3 regions of the Nonomuraea sp. NPDC049141 genome follow, and region 1 is predicted to be linked to each of the others. Evidence: predicted binding sites of a transcription regulator. Region 1 holds the regulator's gene; each other region holds the start of a gene.
The links. Region 1 encodes HrcA, which represses chaperone genes, less so after heat shock. Its sites were predicted from a motif close to TTGGCACTCTCNNNNNGAGAGTGCCAA; they were not measured.
Positions count from the first base shown of each region.

Region 1 (7,512 bases):
GCGCGAAGTGCTCGCCGACGACGACCGCGACGCCGAGCGCCTGATGCTGGAGCTCCGGCTGTCGTCCGGCTATCCGGTCGCCGACGTCGCTCCGGGCGCGCGTACGGCCGTCGCGGCGGCGCTGGGCGGCGGACTGCTGGAGCCGGAGCCGTTCAAGGCGGGCCGGCTGGTCCTCACCCTGCGCGGGCGGCTTCTGGCCGACGCGCTCGTACGCGATCTGCTCAGCTGACCATGCGGATGGAGATCGGGTAGCGGTAGTTCTCGCCCCTGTTGGCGGCGAGGGCGGCCTGGATGTGGAAGATCAGCGACACGATCCAGATGATCGGGAACAGGAAGATCCCGATGATGATGATGCTCAGCGCGCCCGCGACGATGTAGCCGATGAACATCGTGATCTGGAAGTTCAGTGCCTCGGCCGACTGGTCGCGGACATAGGGGGACTCGTCCCGCTTCATCAGGTAGATGATCAGCGGACCGATCCACGAGACGAGCAGGCCGAGCAGGTGGGCCAGCATGGCCATCGTGGTGTCGTCGCTGCCCGGACGCGGGCCGTAGACGCCGGGGACGTGCGGCGGCCGCTGCTGCGGGCCCGCGTAGCCGTACCCGGGCTGCTGGTAGCCGGGCGGCGGCGTGGGCGGCTGCCCGTAGGCGTAACCGCCCTGTGGCCCGGAGCCATAACCGGGACCTGACCCAGGCCCGGGACCGTAACCGGGTGCGGGACCTGACCCAGGCCCGGGACCGTAACCGGGTGCGGGACCAGATCCGGGCCCGGGACCGTAACCGGGCTGAGCCCCGTACCCCGGCTGCGAGCCGGGCTGGGCGCCATACTCCGGTTGTGGGGGTTCGGGGTTGATGTCCGACTGCGAGATGCGCCGCGTGGCATCGTCGTCCGGCGGTGGCTGCGGGGGATCCTGGCTCATGACGCCTCCGTAACGAAGTCGATCAGTTCCTCGACCCGGCCGAGCAGCTCGGGCTCCAAGTCTGTGTAAGCCGACACGGCGCCGAGGATCCGCCGCCACGCGTCGGCCGGTTCCACCCGCCAGCCCAGGGCGGCGATGACGCCTTCCTTCCATGGCACCCCGCGCGGTACGTCCGGCCAGGCCGGGATCCGCACCACGGAGGGCTTGACCGCCTGCCAGATGTCCACGTACGGATGCCCCACGACGAGCACGTGGGGCGAGGTCACCTGAGCGGCGATCCGGCTCTCCTTGGAACCCGGGACGAGATGGTCGACCAGCACACCCAGCCTACGTCCCGGCGAAGGGCCGAACTCGGCCACGATCGCGGGCAGGTCGTCGACACCCTCCAGGTACTCGACCACGACGCCCTCCACCCGGAGGTCGTGGCCCCAGATCTTCTCCACGAGGGCGGCGTCGTGCACCCCTTCCACGTAGATGCGGCTCTCCTTGGCCACCCTGGCCCGCAGCCCCTCCACGGCTATCGAGCCGGACGCGGTACGCCTGGGCCCGGCGGCGGGCGTGGCGGCCGGGCGTACGAGCGTCACGACCTTGCCGTCCAGCAGGAACGCGGCCGGCGCGAGCGGGAACAGGCGGCGTTTGCCGAAGCGGTCCTCCAGCGTGACGGCCTCCTTGTCGCAGGCCACCACGGCGCCGCAGAAGCCGCTCTCGGCGTCCTCCACGACCAGATCGAGTTCGGCGGGCACCTGGGGGATCTTGCCTTTGCCCGGCCGCCGCCAATTCCCCGCGAGAACATCACCCTCGTACACACGGGGACCGTAGCAAATCACCCGCCCGACGCAAGGCGCTTGCGGTGAGAGCTGCGGCGGGTCACGACCATGATCGTCGTGATGATGGCGGCCAGCACGCCCAGCCCCGGGATCACCACCAGCGCCGCCACGCCGCCCACCAGGCCGCCCGCGGAGGCCACGAGGTCGCGGCCGACGCCGAAGCGCGCGCTCGCCGGCTCCTGGGTCGCGCAGGTGAGCTGGTAGTCGCCCTTGGCCGGCGCGTTGACCACGAGGATGAGCTGCCACTTGGTGGCGCCCTCGGAGACGGTCTCGGTGCCGGAGACCTTGGCGAGCTTGGCCTGGCCGGAGCCGCCGTCGATGCGGCACGTGTAATGGACCTGGCTCGTGCTGGACAGGTACACCGCCGGCTTGTCCGCCGGATCCAGCGGCACGGTGATGCTCTCGCCTGCCGCGAACGTCTTGGACGGAGCCGCCGCGGTCACCGTGTTGAACACGCCGCCCACGAACAATCCCACCCCGGCCACCACGCTGAGCAGGGCCAGCCCCCACGCGACCGCGATCCACCGCATCCGCGGCCTGATCTGCTTCGGGTCAACCTGCGGGCCGGACCGCTGCGGCATCCCGTAAGGTCCTGGCTGGTACGGCTGCCCGTAGGGGCCGGTCTGGTAGGGCTGCTGGCCATACTGGGGCTGGCCGTACTGAGGTTGACCGTACTGAGGTTGACCGTATTGCGGCTGACCGTATGGGGGCGGCGGCGGAGGGCCGTACTGGGGAGGCTGACCCTGGTAAGGACCCTGGCCCGGCGGCGGACCGTAGGAAGGGGGCTGGGAATCGTCGGTCATATCGGCCAGTGTGAGCCCTATGGGCGGCCACTCGCTAGCACCGGCGTTATCGCACCTTGTGGGCGAGAGCCGTACACTTGGCACTCGGGAACACAGAGTGCTAGACCTGTCGTTTCTTGAAAGGCACAGGTAGGAGGTGAGCGCGTGCTCGACGATAGAAAGCTGGCGGTGCTCCGCGCCATTGTCGAAGACTACGTGTCCACCAACGAGCCGGTGGGCTCCAGGGCCCTCGCCGAACGCCACAACCTGAAGGTCTCCCCGGCAACGGTCAGGAACGACATGGCCGCGCTGGAGGAGGAGGGCTACATCACCCAGCCGCACACCAGCGCGGGCCGCGTGCCGACGGACAAGGGCTATCGCCTGTTCGTCGACCGGCTCTCGCAGGTCAAGCCGCTCTCCGGGGCGGAGCGCCGGGCGATCGAGACGTTCCTCGCGGGCGCGGTCGACCTCGACGACGTGGTCACCCGCACGGTGCGGCTGCTCGCGCAGCTCACCAGGCAGGTCGCGGTCGTGCAATACCCGACGCTGACCCGTTCGACGGTCCGGCACGTCGAGCTCGTGCCGCTGCACGACCGGCGGATCATGCTCGTGCTGATCACCAATACGGGCCGCGTCGAGCAGCGCGTGGTCGAGCTGCCCGAGGTGGTGGAGGACACCCGCATCGCGCACCTGCGTGCGGTGCTCAACGCCTGCCTCGACGGCTGCGGCCTGGTCAACGTGCCCGAGTTGGTCGCCGACCTGCCGGAGCGGCTGCCCGTCGAGGACCGTCCGGTGGTGGCCACGATTCTGTCGGTGCTGCTCGAGACACTCGTCGAGCGCCACGACGAGAAGATCGTGTTCGCCGGTGCGGCCAACCTCGCCGGAGCCGACTTCTCGACCGGGCTGCGCGACGTGCTCGAAGCACTGGAGGAGCAGGTCGTGCTCATGCGGCTGCTCGGCGAGACTTCCACAGACACCCCGTCCACGCTCACCGTGCGCATCGGTTCCGAGAACCCGTTCCTCCGTGGCACGTCGATCGTCGCAACCGGATACGGTTCTGGTGACAACGAACTGGCCCGGCTCGGCGTGCTGGGTCCCACGAGGATGGACTACCCCGTGACGATGGGCGCCGTGCGCGCGGTGGCACGCTACGTCAGCCAGATCCTGGCTGCATCATAAGAGGTCGATAAGTGGCAAACAGCGACTACTACGCCACCCTCGGGGTGCGCCGTGACGCCAGTCCGGAAGAGATCAAGAAGGCCTACCGCAGGCTGGCCCGCGAACTCCACCCTGACGTCAATCCGGACCCCGCGACCCAGGAGCGGTTCAAGGAGATCACGCAGGCCTACGAGGTCCTGTCCGACGCGAACAAGCGCCAGATGTACGACCTGGGCGCCGACCCCTTCGGCGGCGCGGCCGCGGGCCAGGGCGCGGCCGGCTTCGGCGCGGGCTTCCCGTTCAGCGACATCATGGACGCCTTCTTCGGTACGGCCGGCGGCGCCCGAGGCCCCCGCTCGCGGGCCAGGAGAGGGCGCAACGCGACCATCCGCGTCGAGCTCGACCTGCGCGAGACCGCGTTCGGCACCACCCGCGAGCTGGTCGTCGACACGGCCGTGCTCTGCGAGGTCTGCCAGGGCGCGGGCGCCGCGTCGGGCACCCACCCCGACACCTGTGACATGTGCAACGGGCGTGGCGAGATCTCCCAGGTCACCCGGTCGTTCCTGGGCCAGGTCATGACCTCCAGGCCGTGCCCCCAGTGTGGCGGCTTCGGGACGATCATCCGGCACCCGTGCCAGGAGTGCTCGGGCGACGGCCGTGTGCGCACCCGCCGTACGATCAAGGTCCGCATCCCCGCGGGCGTCGAGGACGGCACGCACATCCAGCTCGCCGGTGAGGGCGAGGTCGGCCCCGGCGGCGGCCCGCCCGGAGACCTCTTCCTGGAGATCGTCGAGCGCCCGCACGAGATCTTCGAGCGGCGTGGCGACGACCTGCACTGCACGGTCCAGATCCCGATGACGGCCGCCGCGCTCGGCACCAACCTCGCCGTGGAGACGCTCGACGGTTCCGAGGAGGTCGACGTGCGGCCGGGCACGCAGTCGGGCCAGGTCATCACGATGTACGGCAGGGGCGTGCAGCGGCTCAACGAGACGGGCCGCGGCGACCTGCTCATCCACGTCAACGTGGAGACTCCGCTGCGGCTCGACGAGGCGCAGGAGGAGCTGCTGCGCGAGCTGGCCAAGCAGCGTGGCGAGGAGCGGCCGCCCGGTAAGTTCGCCCCGGGGACACAGGGGTTCTTCTCGCGGCTGAGGGACGCCTTCAACGGCCGCTGACCCGTCGTGGCACTAGAAGCTTGCGCGGGAGGGCCACCCGGGCGGTGATGCCGTGTGGCGGCGATGCGTCGAGCCACACCCGCGCGCCGAGCCGCTCGGCCAGCCTGCCGACCACGTAGTGGCCGAGATAGCGGGTGGGGGCGGCGAAGAAGCGCCGCTCGCCGCGTAGCCGGGCGTTGGCGGCGGCGCGCTCGCCCTCGGTCATGCCCACGCCCTGGTCGACGATCGCGATGTGACACTCGCCCTCCCGGGTGCTGGCCCGGATCTCCACCTCTGTGTCGGGGGCCGAGCAGGTCAGCGCGTTGTCGACCAGCTCGGTCACCAGGTGCGCGATCTCCGCGACGACCGTGCCTCTTAGCATGGCGTCGTCGACTTCGCCCAGCACCGCGCGGCCCGACCCGGCCGCGGTCACCGCCGAGCGGAGCACGTCGCGTACGGCGACGGGATCAGGCGGGCGGCGGGGACGGCCGGTGGCGGGACGGTGAGGCTCATCGGATCCGGGATCCGTCCTGTCCGGGGCCTTGCCGGCGAGCCGGCGCGGCGCCGAGCGGGCGATCGTGGCAGGGACGGTGAGCAGGACGGTCAGCCGGGTCTTCAGCGCGCACGGCCAGCGCCGCGTGCGGCGGGTGTTCCTGGACATGAACGTCATCAGAACCACCCGTGGATATCCGGGCGTTCACGCCGGGGAGAGAACGGGAGCGGGAAGGTCCTTGAGGGCTTGAGCGTGCCCTGAGGTTCGCCGTTCAGTGGTGTTCTCCTGCCTTGTGGTGTAGCCGTAGCCGTCGGCTCTCTGGAGCAGGCGGATGTTTGGCGGGTGCCGGTTGCGGTGGTGATGTCGAAGGATCCTTTGGTGCGGACGGCGACGTCCGGTGTGCTCGACCTGCAACGGCGTACCCGCCGCGCCGCAGTACGCGCAGGTCCGGCCCCATTTCTTCAGCAGGTACTGGCGGATCTCGTATCCGGCCAGCGTCCCCTGCTGGTATTCGATGCCTTCCAGCGGCTTGCCCGCCGACATGGCGTGTGTGTCGAAGGAGACGCGCTCGACGTGGACGGCGCGCACGGGTGCCCACCGTCTCAGCCGGGCCAGCCACGACAGGGTGGTGTCCACCCGGTGTTGGAGGGACGGCGCGAGCCAGCCTTTGGGTCTGGTGCGGTTGAGGAATCGAGGAGCGCGGTAGCGCAGCTTGCGCGACCTCCTGCCGCGCCGGTACTGCGAGCGGGCGGCGAGCTTGTCGCGGATCTCCCCTCGCCCAACTTCCACACCGGGTGCGCGACCTGCCGCGCATCCGTGAGCCGTTTCGTACCCACCCTCGGGCGTGTCTGCTCCCACGGATTCCAGAGCAGCGAACTGAGGAAGCATTCGCTGGTGGGTCTGCGGTCCTGCGTGAAAGGTAGCCATCCGGATTACACCTCCAACGGTGATGACTAGGGCTGGTCAACGCGGGGCTTCAAAGCACCTGGCGGCACCTCAAGCCTTCTCCTTCAGGAGGGGGTCGTTGACCGCTCTGACCCCTCGTAGAGTGACGTCAGGAAGGTGCGATCTCGGCCAACCTTAATCGTTTCGTGATCGCTTGACTACTAGACGTGAAAAACTTTGGGGTGATCGCCGGTGACCGTGCCGGTTTTCCTGGCCCCCGGCCTCGCCGACCTCGGCGGGCCGGAGCTGGTCCTCGACGGCCCCGAAGGGCGTCACGCGGCCTCCGTCCGGCGCCTGCGCGCGGGCGAGCGGCTCGACCTGACGGACGGCGCCGGTACGGTCGCCGAGTGCGTGGTGCGTGAGGCGCTGAAGGACGCGCTCAGGCTGGACGTGCTGGGCCGCTACGCGGTGCCGCCGCCCGAGCCCCGGCTGGTCGTCGTCCAGGGGCTGCCCAAGGGCGACAGGGGCGAGCTGGCCGTCGAGATGATGACCGAGGCGGGCGTCGACGTGATCGTGCCCTGGGCGGCGGCTCGCAGCGTCACCCAGTGGAAGGGCGACAGGGCGGCCAAGTCGCTGGCCAAGTGGCGTGCGACGGCCCGGGAGGCGGGCAAGCAGGCGCGCAGGTTCCACCTGCCGGAGGTGGCCGAGCCGGTGTCCACGGCCGGGGTCGAGGCGCTGCTCGGCGGGGCGGCGCTCGGGCTCGTGCTGCACGAGGAGGCCGCCGAGCCGCTGTCGGGCGTGGCGTTGCCCGCCGGGGGCGACGTCGTCGTCGTGGTGGGGCCCGAGGGGGGTGTCTCGGACGCGGAGCTGGCCGGGTTCAGGGCGGCGAAGGCGGTGCCGGTGCTGCTCGGCCCGACGGTGCTGCGTACCTCGACGGCGGGGGTGGCGGCGGCGGCCGTGCTCCTGGCCCGGACCGGTCGCTGGTAAGGCCGTCCACCGCCCCTTACGGGGTGGAGATCACGGTGTCGCCGAGCGGGCTGGCGAAGGTGTTCGGCGTCGTGTCGACGTCATCCGGCGGGCACTCCTCGGCCGGGCAGGTCGCGGCGGGCGTGCTCGTCTCCGGTGAGGACGGCTTGGGCGTCGGGGTCGGTGTCGCCTCGTCCGTGGGGCAGTCCTCCGGCGGCTGCTCCTCGACCGGGGTCGGGCACTTGGTCGGCGTCGGCGTAGGCGTCGGGGTCGCCTTGGGTGTCGGCTTGCTGGTGGACTTGGCGGTCTCCGAGGCGGGCAAGGGCGCGG
Region 1 covers NZ_JBEZDR010000023.1:152,786-160,297, forward strand. Annotated here, with positions in the region: gene hemW (radical SAM family heme chaperone HemW) at 1-229, shown strand, start outside; gene AB0B91_RS48880 (DUF4870 domain-containing protein) at 222-920, opposite strand; gene AB0B91_RS48885 (DUF3097 domain-containing protein) at 917-1,726, opposite strand; gene AB0B91_RS48890 (hypothetical protein) at 1,744-2,328, opposite strand; gene hrcA (heat-inducible transcriptional repressor HrcA) at 2,695-3,708, shown strand; gene dnaJ (molecular chaperone DnaJ) at 3,720-4,859, shown strand; gene AB0B91_RS48905 (ATP-binding protein) at 4,846-5,499, opposite strand; gene iscB (RNA-guided endonuclease IscB) at 5,536-6,120, opposite strand; gene AB0B91_RS48915 (16S rRNA (uracil(1498)-N(3))-methyltransferase) at 6,469-7,203, shown strand; gene AB0B91_RS48920 (hypothetical protein) at 7,220-7,512, opposite strand, start outside.

Region 2 (7,512 bases), on a different contig from region 1:
GGCTGCCCGAGCCGCGGGTGACGCCCGACTACCCGGTGACGGCCGCCGAGAACGTCACCACGGGCCTGCTGGTCGTGCTGGAGACGTTGTCACCGCTGAAGTGGGTGGCGCGGGTGCTCACCGGAATCGTTCCCCGGTACGCGGGGGTGGACGTCCGGCGCGACGGGGTGTCGGCCTGCCCCGGCGACGGCCCAGGATGCGCGTCGTCACGGCGGGGACCCCGTGAGCGTTCACGACCGGCCAGGAAGGTCGCGCGCCCAGGTCGGCGCGTGCGGGTGACCTTGGCTGTGCCGTACAGGGAGGTCAGTCTTTTCTGGTGGGGCGGAGGAGGGCTTCGGCGAGGGCGAGCATGGTCTCCTCCAGAGCGCCCAGGCGCTTGGTGAGGTCGCCGGTGGCGGGCTCGACGATGTCGGTGACCGTCTGGGTGAGCTCGGAGCGGTCGGGGCGCGCCGCGACCAGCTCCGTGAGCGCGGACGCGGCGGCGGTCAGGCGCTCGCCCTGGTCGGTGGTCTGGGAGTCGAGGAGCTCGCGCACTCGCTCGCCGATGCTGAGTGTCGCGGGTAGCTGACCGATGCGCTGGTTGACGGCCTCGATGCGGTCGTCGACGGCTTCGAGGTGCTCGTTGGCCTGTTCGGCGCGTACGGCGAGGCCAGTCAGGTTGGTCTCCACGCTGTTGAGCTGGGTGCCGAGGCCGTTGACCGAGGTGCCGAGACCGTTGATCGAGGTGTCGACGCCGGCCAGCCGGGTGTTCAGGCCGGTTACGGAGAGGTCGACCTCGGTGAGCCGCTCGCTCAGGCCCGTCACGGTGGCGTTGACGCCGGTGAGCTGGTTGTCCAGGCCGTCGAAGCGGGTGGTCAGGCGCTCCTCCACCTCGCCCAGGCGTTCGTCGAGTGACTCCAGGCCGTTGTCGAGCTGGTTGAAGCGGCCCTCGTTGCGGGTGGCGGACTCGGTGAGGTGCCGGTCGGCGACGGCCAGGCGTTCGTCGAGCCGGATGAAGTGGCCGTCGACGCGGCCGTCGAGCGCGTCGAACCGGTCGTCGTGGCGGGACAGGTGACTGTTGACGGAGTTGAGGTGCTGGTCGACGCCGCCGAGCCCGCTTTGGGCGTCGAGCAGCTTGCCGTCGACGACGTCGAGGCGACCGGTCAGGCGCTGCTCGGACTCGCCCACACGGGCGGTGAGACCCTGCTCGGTCCTGTCGAGACGCGCGATCAGGGTCTGCTCGGCCCTGTCGATACGCGTGGTCAGGGTCTGCTCGGTCTTGTCGAGGCGGCCGGCGAGTCGCTGGTCCAGGTCGGCCAGTTGCTGCTCAGCGTCGTCGAGGCGGCCGACGAGGCGTTGTTCGGTGCCGTCCACCTGGGCGCCGAGACGGTCCGTCGCCGCGGTGAGCTTGCCGCCCAGTTGGTTGGCGGTGGCGGTGAGCTTGCCGTCGAGCTGGTCGGTTGCGGCGGTGAGCTTGCTGTCGAGCTGCTCGGTGGCGGTGGTGAGTTGTGCGGCGGTGGCGGTGAGCTTGTCGTCGAGCTGCTCGGCCGTGGCGGCGAGCTTGCCCTCCAAGCCGTCGGGCAGCTCCAGCACCGCGCTTTCGACACGGTCGGTACGGGCGGTCAGCTCGGCGAGCGACTTGTCGATGCGGGTGAAGCGGTTGGCGGCGGCCTCCATGCCCGTGGTGAGCCGGCCCAGCCTCATGCCCAGATCACCCATCTGCTTGGTGATGCCGTCGGTGCAGTCGAGGACCGACTGCAGCTTCTTGAGCACCTCGTCCACGTTGTCGCCGACGCTGCCGACCTCGGCCCAGAGCCCCGGCAGCTCCGACACCGGCGCCACCCGCTGATGAACCGACTCCACATGCGCGTCAACGGTGCCCACCTGCTCGCCGACGGCGTCAACGTGGTCGCGTACCGCCTCCACATGCTGGGCGAGACCCTCGGCCCACATCGGCGGTTTGGCCGCGATGTCGTCAAGCCGCCCGCTCACCGTCTCGAGCGTGCCGCTCAGCCCGCCGAGCTCCCGTTCGCGGACCTCGCGCAGCAGCCACTCCATACCTTCGAGGCGCTGGCGGATCTCGTCGAGGACGGCGCCCTGGGTGCGCTGCTCGTAGACGTGATCCTGGGAAGCACGCGCCAGCAGGTCCCGCATCCTTTCGGAGATGGCGGAATCGCCGCCTGCCTGTAGAAGGGTGGTGTGGTTGGAGTGATCCACCGAAAGGCTCCTTCGCTCGCCGACGGTCTGCCGCGCAGCGGTGGGATAGGTCCGGTTTGCAGATGGAAGAAAGAGAGCGCGGCTAACCGCCAGCGTGCCCACCTTAGCCTCTCGATCAAGGTAAGTCAGGGGCGAAGTGAAAGATAGGTATTGGCCCGGGAACGCCCGGATTTGTCATTTATGCAGGTGGGGCGGCATGGCAAATCAGGACGGAAGGCTTATTCATCACGCGGGTAAGGACGATTACCGCTGATTTATCGCCAGAAAGCCGAAGGTCATTTCTGAGCCGCTCGATGTCGACTGCCGAGGCTCGCTTCTTGATAACGACATTTCCGATTTGCCGCTCGCGAAGGGTGGCGCGGAGGCGCTTCAGCGAGAACGGCAGCACTTCCTCCACCGAGTAACGCGCGGCCCACGGGGTGTCGAACGCCTCGTCGCTCGTGATGTAGGCGATCATCGGGTCGGGGAGGCGGCCATTGACCATCTCGGCGACCTCCCCGATGAGGTGTGCACGGATCGCGGCCCCGTCGGGCTCGTACACATAGCGCCCGACGGGACCGATCTGCGCCTCGACCCCGCGGGCGACGAGCGTTTCCCCACCGGGCAGCAACGTCGCCCGCCGCACCGCACCACCGGGCACCGTCGCCGGTGGCACCACATCTCCCAGCCGCTCAACAGCGCCGATCGGACCTGTGGCGCTGATTGTGGGCGCTTCGTCTGTTCTGGGGGCGCCGGTTGTGTCTGGGGTGCCGGCCCTGGTCGTGGCGTCGATGGAGCCTGTCCAGAGGGCCGCTTCTTTTACCTCGCCCTTGTACGACACCCACTCGGCTTCGGCGCCGGCCGGGATGAACTCGTACGGGATCCCCGGAGCCACCTTCAGACAGGCCCGCGGGGCCCTGGCGACCAGGTCGAGCACGACCGGCCACGGCGGCGAGTAGGCCATGGGGTCGAACGTCCTGCCCCGGCTCGTACGGCGGGCAGGGTCGGCGAACAGCCAGTCATACTCCTCCGGCGAGACCGTCGCGGCGTCGCCCACCCGGACGGTGACCCGCTCCCCGAGCCCGAGCGCTTCGGCGTTGGCCCGGGCGACCGCGACGGTCAGCGGATCGAGGTCCACGGCGTCCACGAGGCACCCGGCGCGGGCCAGCGCGATGAAGTCGCCGCCGATCCCGCAGCAGACGTCCACCACCCGCGTTCCCCTGGTCACGACCCGCGTTTCTCCGGCCCAGCCAGGCCTGCCACCGGCCGCGACCGGCGTTTCCCTGGCCGCGCCCTGCGCTTCGCCGGATGTGGCCCGCGTTCCGTCGGTGAGTGTGGCCAGGCGGCGGGCGCGGTGGGCGCCGACCTCGGCGCGGGTGGCCTGCTCCAGGCCGTGCGGAGTGAAGTACATGCTGGCCGCGTCGGCGCCGAACTTGGCTCTGGCGCGGTCGCGTAGCCCCGCCTGGGTGAGCGCGGCCGAGGTGAGCGCGGCGTCGTACGTCCTGCGCAGTCTCGTCGCGGCGGTCACCGGATCGGCCCCCACCAGCTCGACGGCCTCGGCCAGAGCGCGCTGCCCGCGCGGGGTGAGCAACTCGGTGAAGGCGTCGAGATCCACGTCACACCACGCTAGCGCCTCCCCGCCACGCTCCAGGCCGCGACCCCGTAGGCGCGAAGGCGGTGGTGAAGGGACGGGTGGCCGCACGCGTTGCGGTGGTCTGACGCGGCTGCCTGGCCAGATACGGCTGGTGGACTGATGTGTCCGCTGTGCGCGTAAAGCGGGTACTCGTGCGTACTCACGCATCCGCCGTACCCCACGAGCACGTGTCACCCCATTTACTCCCAACCTTGGGCAAGCTCTTGGGCCTGATCGCTCTGAGCAGACGCGTTCGTGTTGACTGTCAAGCCCCTCTTGCATATGTTTCCTGTTGGCACTCTCCCCTTGAGAGTGCCAACGTGCGACGAGGCAGGTCTGACACCCGCGACGGCAGGCCCCGCTGGTCGCCTCTTCTAGATCATTCAAATCTGAAGGGGAGGTCCGATCGTGACGACCGCCACCAAGGTTCCCGTTAAGCCGCTCGGCGACCGCATTGTGGTTCAGCCGCTTGAGGCCGAGCAGACGACCGCTTCCGGCCTGGTCATCCCTGACACCGCCAAGGAGAAGCCGCAAGAGGGCAAGGTCCTCGCGGTGGGCCCGGGCAACTGGGATGAGGACGGCGACAAGCGCATTCCGCTTGACGTCGCTGAGGGCGACATCGTCCTCTACAGCAAGTACGGCGGCACCGAGGTCAAGTACGGCGGCGAGGAGTACCTCGTGCTCTCCGCCCGCGACGTTCTCGCGATCATCGAGAAGTAAGTCGGATGCGTCGGGCCCCGGGCGCGCGCTTCTCGTCTGAGCGCGTGCGGCCGGGGCTTTCGACGCTAGGAGAGGACTTTCAGCATGGCCAAGATCCTAGCGTTCGACGAGGACGCCCGCCGCGCGCTTGAGCGCGGCGTCAACGCCCTCGCGGACGCCGTGAAGGTTACCCTCGGCCCGCGTGGCCGCAACGTCGTCATCGACAAGAAGTTCGGTGCTCCGACGATCACGAACGACGGCGTGACCATCGCTCGTGAGATCGAGCTGGAGGAGCGCTACGAGAACCTCGGCGCCCAGCTCGCCAAGGAAGTCGCCACCAAGACCAACGACGTCGCCGGTGACGGCACCACCACCGCGACCGTCCTGGCCCAGGCGATGGTCCGCGAGGGTCTGCGCAACGTGGCGGCCGGCGCTTCGCCGCTGTCGCTCAAGCGCGGCATCGACAAGGCCGCCAAGGCGGTCAGCGACAAGCTGCTCGCCAGCGCGCGCCCGGTCGAGGACAAGAAGGAGATCGCGAACGTCGCGACCATCTCCGCTCAGGACGCCAAGATCGGCGACCTGATCGCCGAGGCGTTCGACAAGGTCGGCAAGGACGGTGTTCTCACCGTCGAAGAGTCCAACGCCATGGGCATGGAGCTCGAGTTCACCGAGGGCCTCCAGTTCGACAAGGGCTACCTGTCGGCGTACATGGTGACCGACCCCGAGCGCATGGAGTCCGTCCTCGAGGACGCCTACATTCTGCTCACCCAGGGCAAGATCTCCTCGATCGCGGACTTCCTGCCGCTGCTCGAGCAGATCGCCCAGACCAAGAAGCCGCTGCTCGTGGTCGCCGAGGACGTCGAGGGCGAGGCCCTGGCCGTTCTGGTCACCAACAAGATCCGTGGCACGTTCACCTCCGTGGCCGTCAAGGCTCCGGGCTTCGGCGACCGCCGCAAGGCGATGCTGCAGGACATCGCCATCCTCACCGGTGGCCAGGTCGTGAGCGAGGAAGTCGGTCTCAAGCTCGAGAACGTCGGCCTTGAGGTGCTCGGCACCGCTCGCCGCATCGTCGTCACCAAGGACGCCACGACCATCGTCGACGGCGCCGGTGACGCGAAGGCGATCGAGGACCGGGTCAAGGAGATCAAGCTCGCCATCGAGCAGTCCGACTCCGACTGGGACCGCGAGAAGCTGCAGGAGCGCCTGGCCAAGCTGGCCGGCGGCGTGTGCGTGCTGCGCGTCGGCGCTGCCACCGAGGTGGAGCTCAAGGAGAAGAAGCACCGTCTCGAGGACGCGATCTCCGCTACGCGGGCCGCGATCGAGGAGGGCATCGTCTCCGGCGGTGGCTCCGCGCTGATCCACGTCTCCAAGGACCTCGACGACCTCGGCCTGACGGGCGACGAGGCGACCGGTGTCGCCATCGTCCGCCGCTCGCTGGTCGAGCCGACGCGCTGGATCGCCGAGAACGCCGGTCTCGAGGGCTACGTGGTCACCCACAAGGTCTCGGAGCTGTCCGCGGGCCACGGCCTCAACGCCGCCACGGGCGAGTACGTCGACCTGCTCAGCGAGGGCGTCATCGACCCGGTCAAGGTCACCCGCTCGGCCGTGCAGAACGCCGCGTCCATCGCCGGCATGCTCCTCACCACCGAGGCGCTCGTCGTCGACAAGCCGGAAGAGGAGTCCGCTCCTGCCGGTGGGGGCCACGGTCACGGCCACGGTCACTGACCAGTTTCTCCCTTACACGGTTCGCGCCTGTTCTCTGGGTGCGGGCCGTGTTTTGGTTTTTGCGGCTTTACGGCAGGCATGGGCCGGCCCCACCCGCCGTCCAGGGCCGGGGTCTGTCCAGGGGCACGCTCCTCCGGTGGAGGCGGCTGAGCGCCGTGACGCGCGCATGGTGGGCCCCGGCCATCCCTTCTTGCCCGGGTTGCCGCCCTGGCACTTCCTTGGACGCTGAGGCGCCGCGTATCGCCTACCCTCGGCCGCTCTCACGGCCGAGAGACGTTGGCCCAACTCCCACCACCAGGTATGGCATATGACATACGCTCAATCCCGGCAGGCCGCTGGAGAGGTGGCCGAACGATGATGAAGTGGGAAAAGTCCTTTATTCGGGTAAACCTGATGTGTGCCGTAAACGTCTAGCCGCCTGGCAATTTCTGCACATTTCGGGTTATGGGATGAAATATTCTTCCGCAATAAAGGCTTAGTGTCGTCGTTTGATTACTGCCCGTTATCGTCTCGTCAATGTGACCAATCCGTAGCCGTTCGCGATGACGACAGGCCCGATCAGTGCGGGCATCATGCCTATCGTGAGCGAGGGAAGCGTCGCCGACGCCAAAATTGGGGTAAGGCTCGCGTCGAGACTTCCGGCACGGACGGATGACTCCGACCTAAGGGAACTGACGAGCCTCGCCGTGCAGGGAGATCGCAGTGCGATCGAATCCCTGCTGGGCGAGTTGCGTCCGATGGTGGTGCGCTATTGTCGCGCCAGGCTGGGCAGGGTTTCAGGGCAATATCACATTGCCGATGACGTAGCCCAGGAGGTGTGCATCGCGGTCCTGTCCGCGCTGCCGCGATACCGAGACATGGGGCGGCCTTTCGCCTCCTTCGTCTTCGGTATCGCCTCGCACAAGGTGGCCGATGCGTTGCGGAGTTCGGTCCGCTCGGCCGTACCGACTCAGGATCTACCGGACGGGCCGGACGATGGACCGGGGCCCGAGGAGACGGTAGTCCGTTACATCGAGGTGGAGTACGCCCGCAGGCTGCTCGCCAAGCTGCCCGACAACCAACGCGAGTTGCTGTTGTTGCGGGTGGTGTCGGGGTTGTCGGCGGAGGAGACCGGTAATGTACTCGGTATGTCACCAGGTGCGGTCCGCGTCGCCCAGCATCGAGCGCTGGCGAGGTTGCGGCAGATGGCCGAACTGGAGTCGGCTTGACGCCGGAGGAGCAGACTGACGCGCTTCTCGACGTGCTAGCCCGCGGCGAGCTGCCTGATTCGCGCGATCCGG
Region 2 covers NZ_JBEZDR010000014.1:268,738-276,249, reverse strand. Annotated here, with positions in the region: gene AB0B91_RS38120 (hypothetical protein) at 304-2,196, opposite strand; gene AB0B91_RS38115 (class I SAM-dependent methyltransferase) at 2,375-3,790, opposite strand; gene groES (co-chaperone GroES) at 4,214-4,528, shown strand; gene groL (chaperonin GroEL) at 4,613-6,232, shown strand; gene AB0B91_RS38100 (sigma-70 family RNA polymerase sigma factor) at 6,805-7,440, shown strand.
Region 2: a site for HrcA is predicted at 4,101-4,127, ahead of groES (co-chaperone GroES). Genes of this name have one in related genera too.

Region 3 (7,512 bases), on a different contig from region 1:
GAAGGACATCGAGTCCGGCCCCGCCAACATCTGGCGCTACCGCTCACTCCTCCCCGTCCCCGTGGACGTCGCCACCAAGCCGAACATGAACCCCGGCTGGACCAAGCTCGTCAAGGCCGGCAATCTCGGCCGGGCGCTGGGCATCAAGTCCCTGTACGTCAAGGACGACTCGGGCAACCCCACCCACTCCTTCAAGGACCGGGTGGTGGCCATCGCCGTCGAGGCGGCCCGTAACTTCGGCTTCCACACCCTGTCGTGCTCCTCCACCGGCAACCTCGCGGGCGCGGTCACGGCCGCCGCCGCCAGGGCCGGGCTCGACGCCTGCGTGTTCATCCCCGCCGGGCTGGAGCAGGCCAAGATCGCCATGGCCCGGGTGTTCGGCGGCAAGCTGGTCGCCATCGACGGCTCCTACGACGAGGTCAACCGGTTCTGCTCCGAGCTCATCGGCGACCCGCTGGGCGACAAGTGGGGCTTCGTCAACGTCAACCTGCGGCCCTACTACGCCGAGGGCTCCAAGACGCTCGCCTACGAGATCGCCGAGCAGCTCGGCTGGCGCCTGCCCGAGCAGATCATCATCCCGGTGGCCTCCGGCTCCCAGCTCACGAAGATCGACAAGGGCTTCAAGGAGCTGGTCGCACTCGGCCTGGTCGAGGACACCCCGTACAAGATCTTCGCCGCGCAGGCCAACGGCTGCTCGCCCGTGTCGACCGCCTACAAGGCCGGCCTCGACGTGGTCCAGCCGGTCAAGCCCGACACCATCGCCAAGTCGCTGGCCATCGGCAACCCCGCCGACGGCCCGTACGTGCTCGACATCGCCCGCCGCACGGGCGGGTCGGTGGAGGACGTCACGGACCCCGAGATCGTCGCCGCCATCAAGCTGCTGGCCTCGACGGAGGGCATCTTCGCCGAGACGGCCGGTGGCGTCACCGTGGGAGTGCTGAAGAAGCTCGTCGAGACCGGGCAGCTCGACCCGGAGGCGGAGACCGTGGTGCTCAACACCGGCGACGGGCTCAAGACGCTCGACGCCGTCGCCGACGACGCCGAGCCCACGGCAGTGATCCGGCCCTCTCTCGACGCGTTCCGCGCGGCTGTCTGACAACCAGGAAAGGCGAGTTAATCATGAGCGTTTCTGTGCGGATTCCCACCATTCTGCGCACCTACACCGGGGGTAACGCGGAGGTGAGCGGGGAGGGTGCGACTCTCCGCGACGTGCTGGCGAAGCTCGACTCCGACTACCCGGGGATCGGCGCGAGAATTCTGGATGAATCGGGCAAGATTCGTCGTTTTGTCAACGTTTACGTTGGCGAAGAGGATGTCCGTTTTGCCGATGGTCTTGACACGGCAGCCCCCGAAGGCACGCAGATCTCCATCATCCCGGCGGTCGCCGGAGGGTGACCACTCGCTCACGTCAGAAGGCGCTCCCATCTGGGGCGCCTTCTGTTTTTTCCGACAATTCAATGTTGAACTACTCACTCACGGATGAAATGCGTAATTTGTAGATTGACTCTGTTGCCAAACGCTGTGCCACAGGTATGGTCGAGGGCGATCGCCTGGTGATATCTCCATAAGTCGGGCGATTGAGGGTCTCGCGTTGGAATGGGCGGGATCTATGAGCCCAGTAAGAGGAGTCGGAAGTGGCGCAGGGCACCGTCAAGTGGTTCAACGCGGACAAGGGCTACGGCTTCATCGCGGTAGACGGTGGTAAAGATGTATTCGTCCATTACTCAGCGATCATGATGGACGGCTATCGCTCCCTCGAACAAGGCCAGCGCGTCGAGTTCGAGATCACCCAGGGCCAGAAGGGCCCCCAAGCGGAGGCCGTGCGAGCGGTCTGAATCACGAAGTTGGCAAGTACCGGCAGGTCGCACGGCTCCGCAGTCCGGGCGAAACCGCCACTCCTGCTTCGTCGACTCGGTTGCGGCGGGTCCATGACGGGCCCGCCGTACTGACTGACCTGGGCATGCTGGTGTCTCGGCTTGCACTCGGCAGGGTAGAGTGCTAAACAGTTCGTTGGCACTCTCTGTTCGAGAGTGCCAGCACTGGATCGGGACGATGGGGTCTGCCGAACGGAGATGCAGGCCCATGCCGTCGCGGGCGTCGGCTCGGTCCATTGAAGCCACCCTGCATCTGGGAGGTCTAGCCTTATGGCAGCCAAGATGATCGCGTTTGACGAGGACGCCCGGCGCGGTCTCGAGCGCGGCATGAACCAGCTAGCCGACGCCGTCAAGGTGACCTTGGGCCCCAAGGGCCGCAACGTCGTGCTGGAGAAGAAGTGGGGCGCTCCCACGATCACCAACGATGGCGTGTCCATCGCCAAGGAGATCGAGCTCGAGGACCCGTGGGAGAAGATCGGCGCAGAGCTGGTCAAGGAAGTCGCCAAGAAGACGGACGACGTCGCGGGTGACGGCACCACGACCGCCACGGTGCTGGCCCAGGCGCTGGTGCGCGAGGGTCTGCGCAACGTCGCCGCCGGCGCCAACCCGATGTCGCTGAAGAAGGGCATCGAGTCGGCGGTCGAGCGGGTCAGCGAGGAGCTGTCCAAGCTGGCCAAGGACGTGGAGACCAAGGAGCAGATCGCTTCGACCGCCTCCATCTCCGCCGCCGACCCCGAGATCGGCGCGCTCATCGCCGAGGCGATGGACAAGGTCGGCAAGGAAGGCGTCATCACCGTCGAGGAGAGCAACACCTTCGGCCTCGAGCTCGAGCTCACCGAGGGCATGCGCTTCGACAAGGGCATGACGTCGATGTACTTCGTCACGGACTCCGACCGCATGGAGGCCGTGCTCGAGGACCCCTACATCCTGATCGTCAACTCCAAGGTCTCGGCCAACAAGGACCTGCTGCCGCTGCTCGACAAGGTCGTGCAGTCGGGCAAGCCGCTGCTGATCATCGCCGAGGACGTCGAGGGTGAGGCCCTGGCGACCCTGGTGGTCAACAAGATCCGCGGCCTGTTCCGCTCCGTGGCCGTCAAGGCCCCGGGCTTCGGCGACCGCCGCAAGGCGATGCTGGGCGACATCGCGATCCTGGCCGGTGGCCAGGTCATCGCCGAGGAGGTCGGTCTCAAGCTCGAGAACGCCACTCTCGACCTGCTCGGCCGCGCTCGCAAGGTCGTCGTGACCAAGGACGAGACCACCATCGTCGACGGTGCCGGTGACCCCGACGCGATCGCCGGCCGGGTCAACGAGATCCGCGCCGAGATCGACCGGACCGACTCCGACTACGACCGCGAGAAGCTCCAGGAGCGGCTGGCCAAGCTGGCCGGCGGCGTGGCCGTCATCAAGGCCGGTGCCGCGACCGAGGTCGAGCTGAAGGAGCGCAAGCACCGCATCGAGGACGCCGTTCGCAACGCGAAGGCGGCCGTCGAGGAGGGCATCGTCCCCGGCGGTGGCGTGGCGCTGCTGCAGGCGGGCGCCAAGGCGTTCGACAAGCTCGAGCTCACCGGCGACGAGGCCACCGGTGCCGCGATCGTCCGCAAGGCGCTCGAGGAGCCGCTGAAGCAGATCGCCGTCAACGCCGGCCTCGAGGGCGGCGTCGTGGTGGAGAAGGTCCGCAACCTGACCCCGGGTGAGGGCCTCAACGCCGCTACGGGCGAGTACGTCAACATGTTCGAGGCGGGCATCATCGACCCGGCCAAGGTGACGCGCTCGGCGCTGCAGAACGCCGCTTCCATCGCGGCGCTCTTCCTCACCACCGAGGCGGTCATCGCCGAGAAGCCCGAGAAGAACCCTGCCGCTCCGGCCATGCCGGGTGGCGGAGACATGGACTTCTAAGGTCGCTTTTCATCAGACCGGCCCGGGCGCGTGTTGCCCGGGCCGGTCTGTGTTTTCTGCGGCGAATGACTACTTGAGGGGTTTGACCCAGCGCGACCATTCGGGCTGCGGTGTGTAGCCCGCGGCGGACCAGGCCCCCTGGGCGGAGACGTTGGAGTCCAGGACCATCGCGTCGGCGCGGAAGGCGCCGAAGGCGGTGAAGCGGGCCTCGGCCGCGGCCAGGAGCGTGGTGGCGATGCCCTTGCGGCGGTGGGACGGGTGGACGGCCAGGCGGTATAGGTGCGCCCGCCAGCCGTCCCAGCCCGCGATGAGCGTGCCTGCCAGTTGCCCGTCGAGCTCGGCGATTAGTAGAGCCTCCGGGTCGCGTTCGATCAACGCGACCACCTTGTCGGGCGAGTCGCGCCGATCGGTGCCCTCGGCGGCCAGGAGCCAGAAGTCGAGCACCGCGGGCACGTCGCCGAGCTCGGCGTAGCGGATCTTCATCCCAGAATCGACGGCCATCACACGCCGAAGTGGGCGACGATGTGGCCGCGCGCGAGCGTGTTGGCGGTGATGTTGAAGCCGACCACCGCAGGGCTGGCGTCACTGGGGACGCCCAGCTCCGCCACACCCAGCGCGTGCACCGTGTAGACGTAGCGGTGCGGGTCGCCGGGCGGGGGAGCGGCGCCGCCGTACTCCTTGCTGCCGTAGTCGTTGCGCGCGTGGGTCGCCCCCGCGGGCAGGCCCTTGAACTCGGGGGCGGTGCCCGCGCCCGTGGGGAGCTCGGTGACGGAGGCCGGGATGTCGAAGAGCACCCAGTGCCAGAACCCGCTGCCCGTGGGCGCGTCGGGGTCGTAGCAGGTCACGGCGTAGCTCTGGGTCTCGGCCGGGGCGCCGGACCACTGCAGGTGAGGTGACAGGTTCTGTCCGGTCATGCCCCAGTCATTGAAGACATGGAGGTCTCCCAGCCTCTCCCCGTCCGTGATGTCGTTGCTCTGGACCGTGAGCGCGGGGACCGACGGCAGGTGCTCGTGTGGAAGCGGTGCGGGCACGGCGTCCTCCTTGGTTGAGATCCTCCACTACCCTCGCCATCCTAGGAGCTCGGGAGAGGCCGGGCCCGCTCGCGGTCAGGCGGTCAGCTGGGCGGGCAGTGCCTTCCCGTGCAGGACGGTGAGCGAGGTGACCGCGCGGGTGAGCACCACGTACAGCCTGGCCAGGCCGCGGGGCTCGGCCGCCACGATGTCGGCCGGCTCGACGACGATCACGTGGTCATACTCCAGGCCCTTGGCCAGCGTCGCCGGGACGATCAGCAGCCGGTGCTCCTCGGTCGTGTCGGGGTCGAGCACGGCGTGGGCGAGCCCGTCGAGCTGCCTCGACACCTCCTCCACCAGCGTGTCGGGCACGATCACGCCGATCGAGCCCTCCCGGGCCAGGGCCTCGCGCGCCGCGTCGGCGACCGCGCCGCCGGGGCGTACCGACAGCGAGCCCACGCCGGGACGCAGCGAGCGCGGCGGAGCCAGCGCCGGGGCGATCGACGGCAGCAGGCGGGCGGCGTAGTCGAGCACCTCGCGCGGCACGCGGAAGCCCAGCGTCAGCTCGGTGACCTCGCCCCCGTCCTGGCCCAGATGCCTGAGCACGGTCTCCCACGAGCTGGTGGACCACGGGGTGGTGCCCTGGGCGAGATCGCCGAGCACGGTGGCCGAGCCGTTGCGGCAGCGCCGGCCGAGCGCGCGCAGCTGCATCTCCGACAGGTCCTGCGCCTCGTCGACGACCAGGTGGCCGAGCGAGGGCGTGCGCTCGATCAGGTCGCCGAGCTCGTCGAGCAGCGCGGCGTCGGCCGCCGACCACTTCGCGGACTTCCAGCCTCGGTACGGCTTGCGCCAGAGCAGCTCCTGCTGCTCCTCGGGCGACAGATCCGACTTGGCGGCTCGCGCGAGGAAGTCGGGGTCCGAGAGGAGCTTGAAGAGAACCTGCTGCGGCACCAGTTTGGGCCAGACCGCGTCGACGAGCTGCTTGACCGGCTTGGACCTGGCCACGGCATCCTGGACCCGGTCGTCGGGCGACTCCCCGCGCTGCTCCATGCGTACGAGCACCATGTGCGCGAGCCGCTGCGCCAGCGCCGCCCGGCCGGGTCCGTAGCGGGTGGTGCCGCGCAGCGAGGCGACGATCTCGCGTACCTCGTAGTCGGCCACCCGGAAGCGGTAGGCGCCCTTGCTGTAGACGACGCCCTCCTCCGGCTTCACGATGTGCAGCCACAGCGCCCGCTCCAGCACGGCGGCCATGCGGGTGTCGCCCTTCAGCGCCGACACCATCGGGTCCTCCGGCGTGGCGTGCTCGCCGAGCAGGCCCGCGACGGTGGTCTGGTCGACCTTGACCTCGCCGAGCGCGGGGAGCACGGAGGAGATGTAGGACAGGAAGGCCCGGTTGGGGCCGACGATCATGACGCCCGACCTGGCCAGCCGCTCGCGGTGGGTGAACAGCAGGTACGCGGCCCGGTGCAGGCCGACGGCGGTCTTCCCGGTGCCCGGCGCGCCCTGGACGCAGACGGTCTGGGCGAGCGTGGCACGGACGATCTCGTCCTGGTCGGGCTGGATCGTGGCCACGATGTCGCGCATCGGGCCGGTGCGCGGGCGCTCGATCTCCTCGGTCAGGATCTTCGAGGGGCCGATGTCGGCGCCCTCGCCGAGCGGCTCGTCCTCGAACGCGGTCAGCAGGCCGCCGTGGTAGCCGAACCGGCGCCGCCGCGCGACGTTCATCGGATCGGCGGGGCTGGCCTGGTAGAACGCCCGGGACACCGGCGCGCGCCAGTCGATCACCAGCGGGCGGCTGGTGCCGTCGTGCACGTGGCGGCGGCCGACGTAGATCGTGCCGGGCAGGTCGTCATCCGCCGAGCGGTCGAGGCGGCCGAAGAACAGCGGGGTGTCGGGGTGGTCGGCCAGCGCGGCCACCCGCTTGTCGAGCAGCGACTGCAGGATCTGCTGCGACACCCAGTCGCCGGCCGCGTCGGCCGACAGCGATTGGGCGTGCAGGCGCATGGCCTGCAGCGCGGCTCTCGACTCGGCCAGATGGGCCTGCTCGGCGGCGAGGACGTCGGCGGGTATGTCGGGGGCCAACTGGTGTGCGGGCATGCGGAAGTGCCTCCCTGGTGAAGGTAACGGAGGTGGTGTAGGCAGCGAATCGACCAGTTTAGTGGGGCGCCCGGCAGGCTTCCACAGCATTTACCCGGGGTAGGGAGAGACTGTGGCAAGGGTACGGATCGGTATCTCTCCGATCATTCCGACGGTCGCCAGCTTCCTGCTGGCGGCGTTGTGGGCCTTGTCGGTGTTCGCGGGGTGGGGGCTGGAGGCGTTCTGCGCGGGTGGCGAGTCCGCGTCGGACTGCTCTCAACGGCTCGATTCGGTCTCGACGGTGTCGGGGCTGTTCGCCGTGGCCGCCGCCTGCTGCACGGCCGCCGCCTGGTTGGCGCCCTCGGCCAGAAACGATCCACGGGTGTTCACCCGATTCATGGGCGTGAGTGTGGCCGCCTGGATCGCCGCCGAAGGGGTGCTCTTCCTGGGCGGCATGCTGGCAAGATAACGACAACCTGCCAATAACCGAGAATTCGGGCATATCAGGTGGATTTGTCGGATCATGGGGGTATGTCGCTGGCTACTTGAGAGGTGCGGCGGCGATAGCACGCTGGTGAGGGGGGTGGTTCGATTGTCGACAGCCCGCGGAGTCTCGTGGACGTAATCGACGTCGGAGCCTGGCCGCTCGGAGGGTG
Region 3 covers NZ_JBEZDR010000032.1:36,155-43,666, forward strand. Annotated here, with positions in the region: gene thrC (threonine synthase) at 1-1,096, shown strand, start outside; gene AB0B91_RS57300 (MoaD/ThiS family protein) at 1,120-1,395, shown strand; gene AB0B91_RS57305 (cold-shock protein) at 1,635-1,835, shown strand; gene groL (chaperonin GroEL) at 2,145-3,770, shown strand; gene AB0B91_RS57315 (GNAT family N-acetyltransferase) at 3,840-4,253, opposite strand; gene AB0B91_RS57320 (YbhB/YbcL family Raf kinase inhibitor-like protein) at 4,271-4,801, opposite strand; gene AB0B91_RS57325 (AAA family ATPase) at 4,877-6,877, opposite strand; gene AB0B91_RS57330 (hypothetical protein) at 6,990-7,325, shown strand.
Region 3: a site for HrcA is predicted at 2,011-2,037, ahead of groL (chaperonin GroEL). Genes of this name have one in related genera too.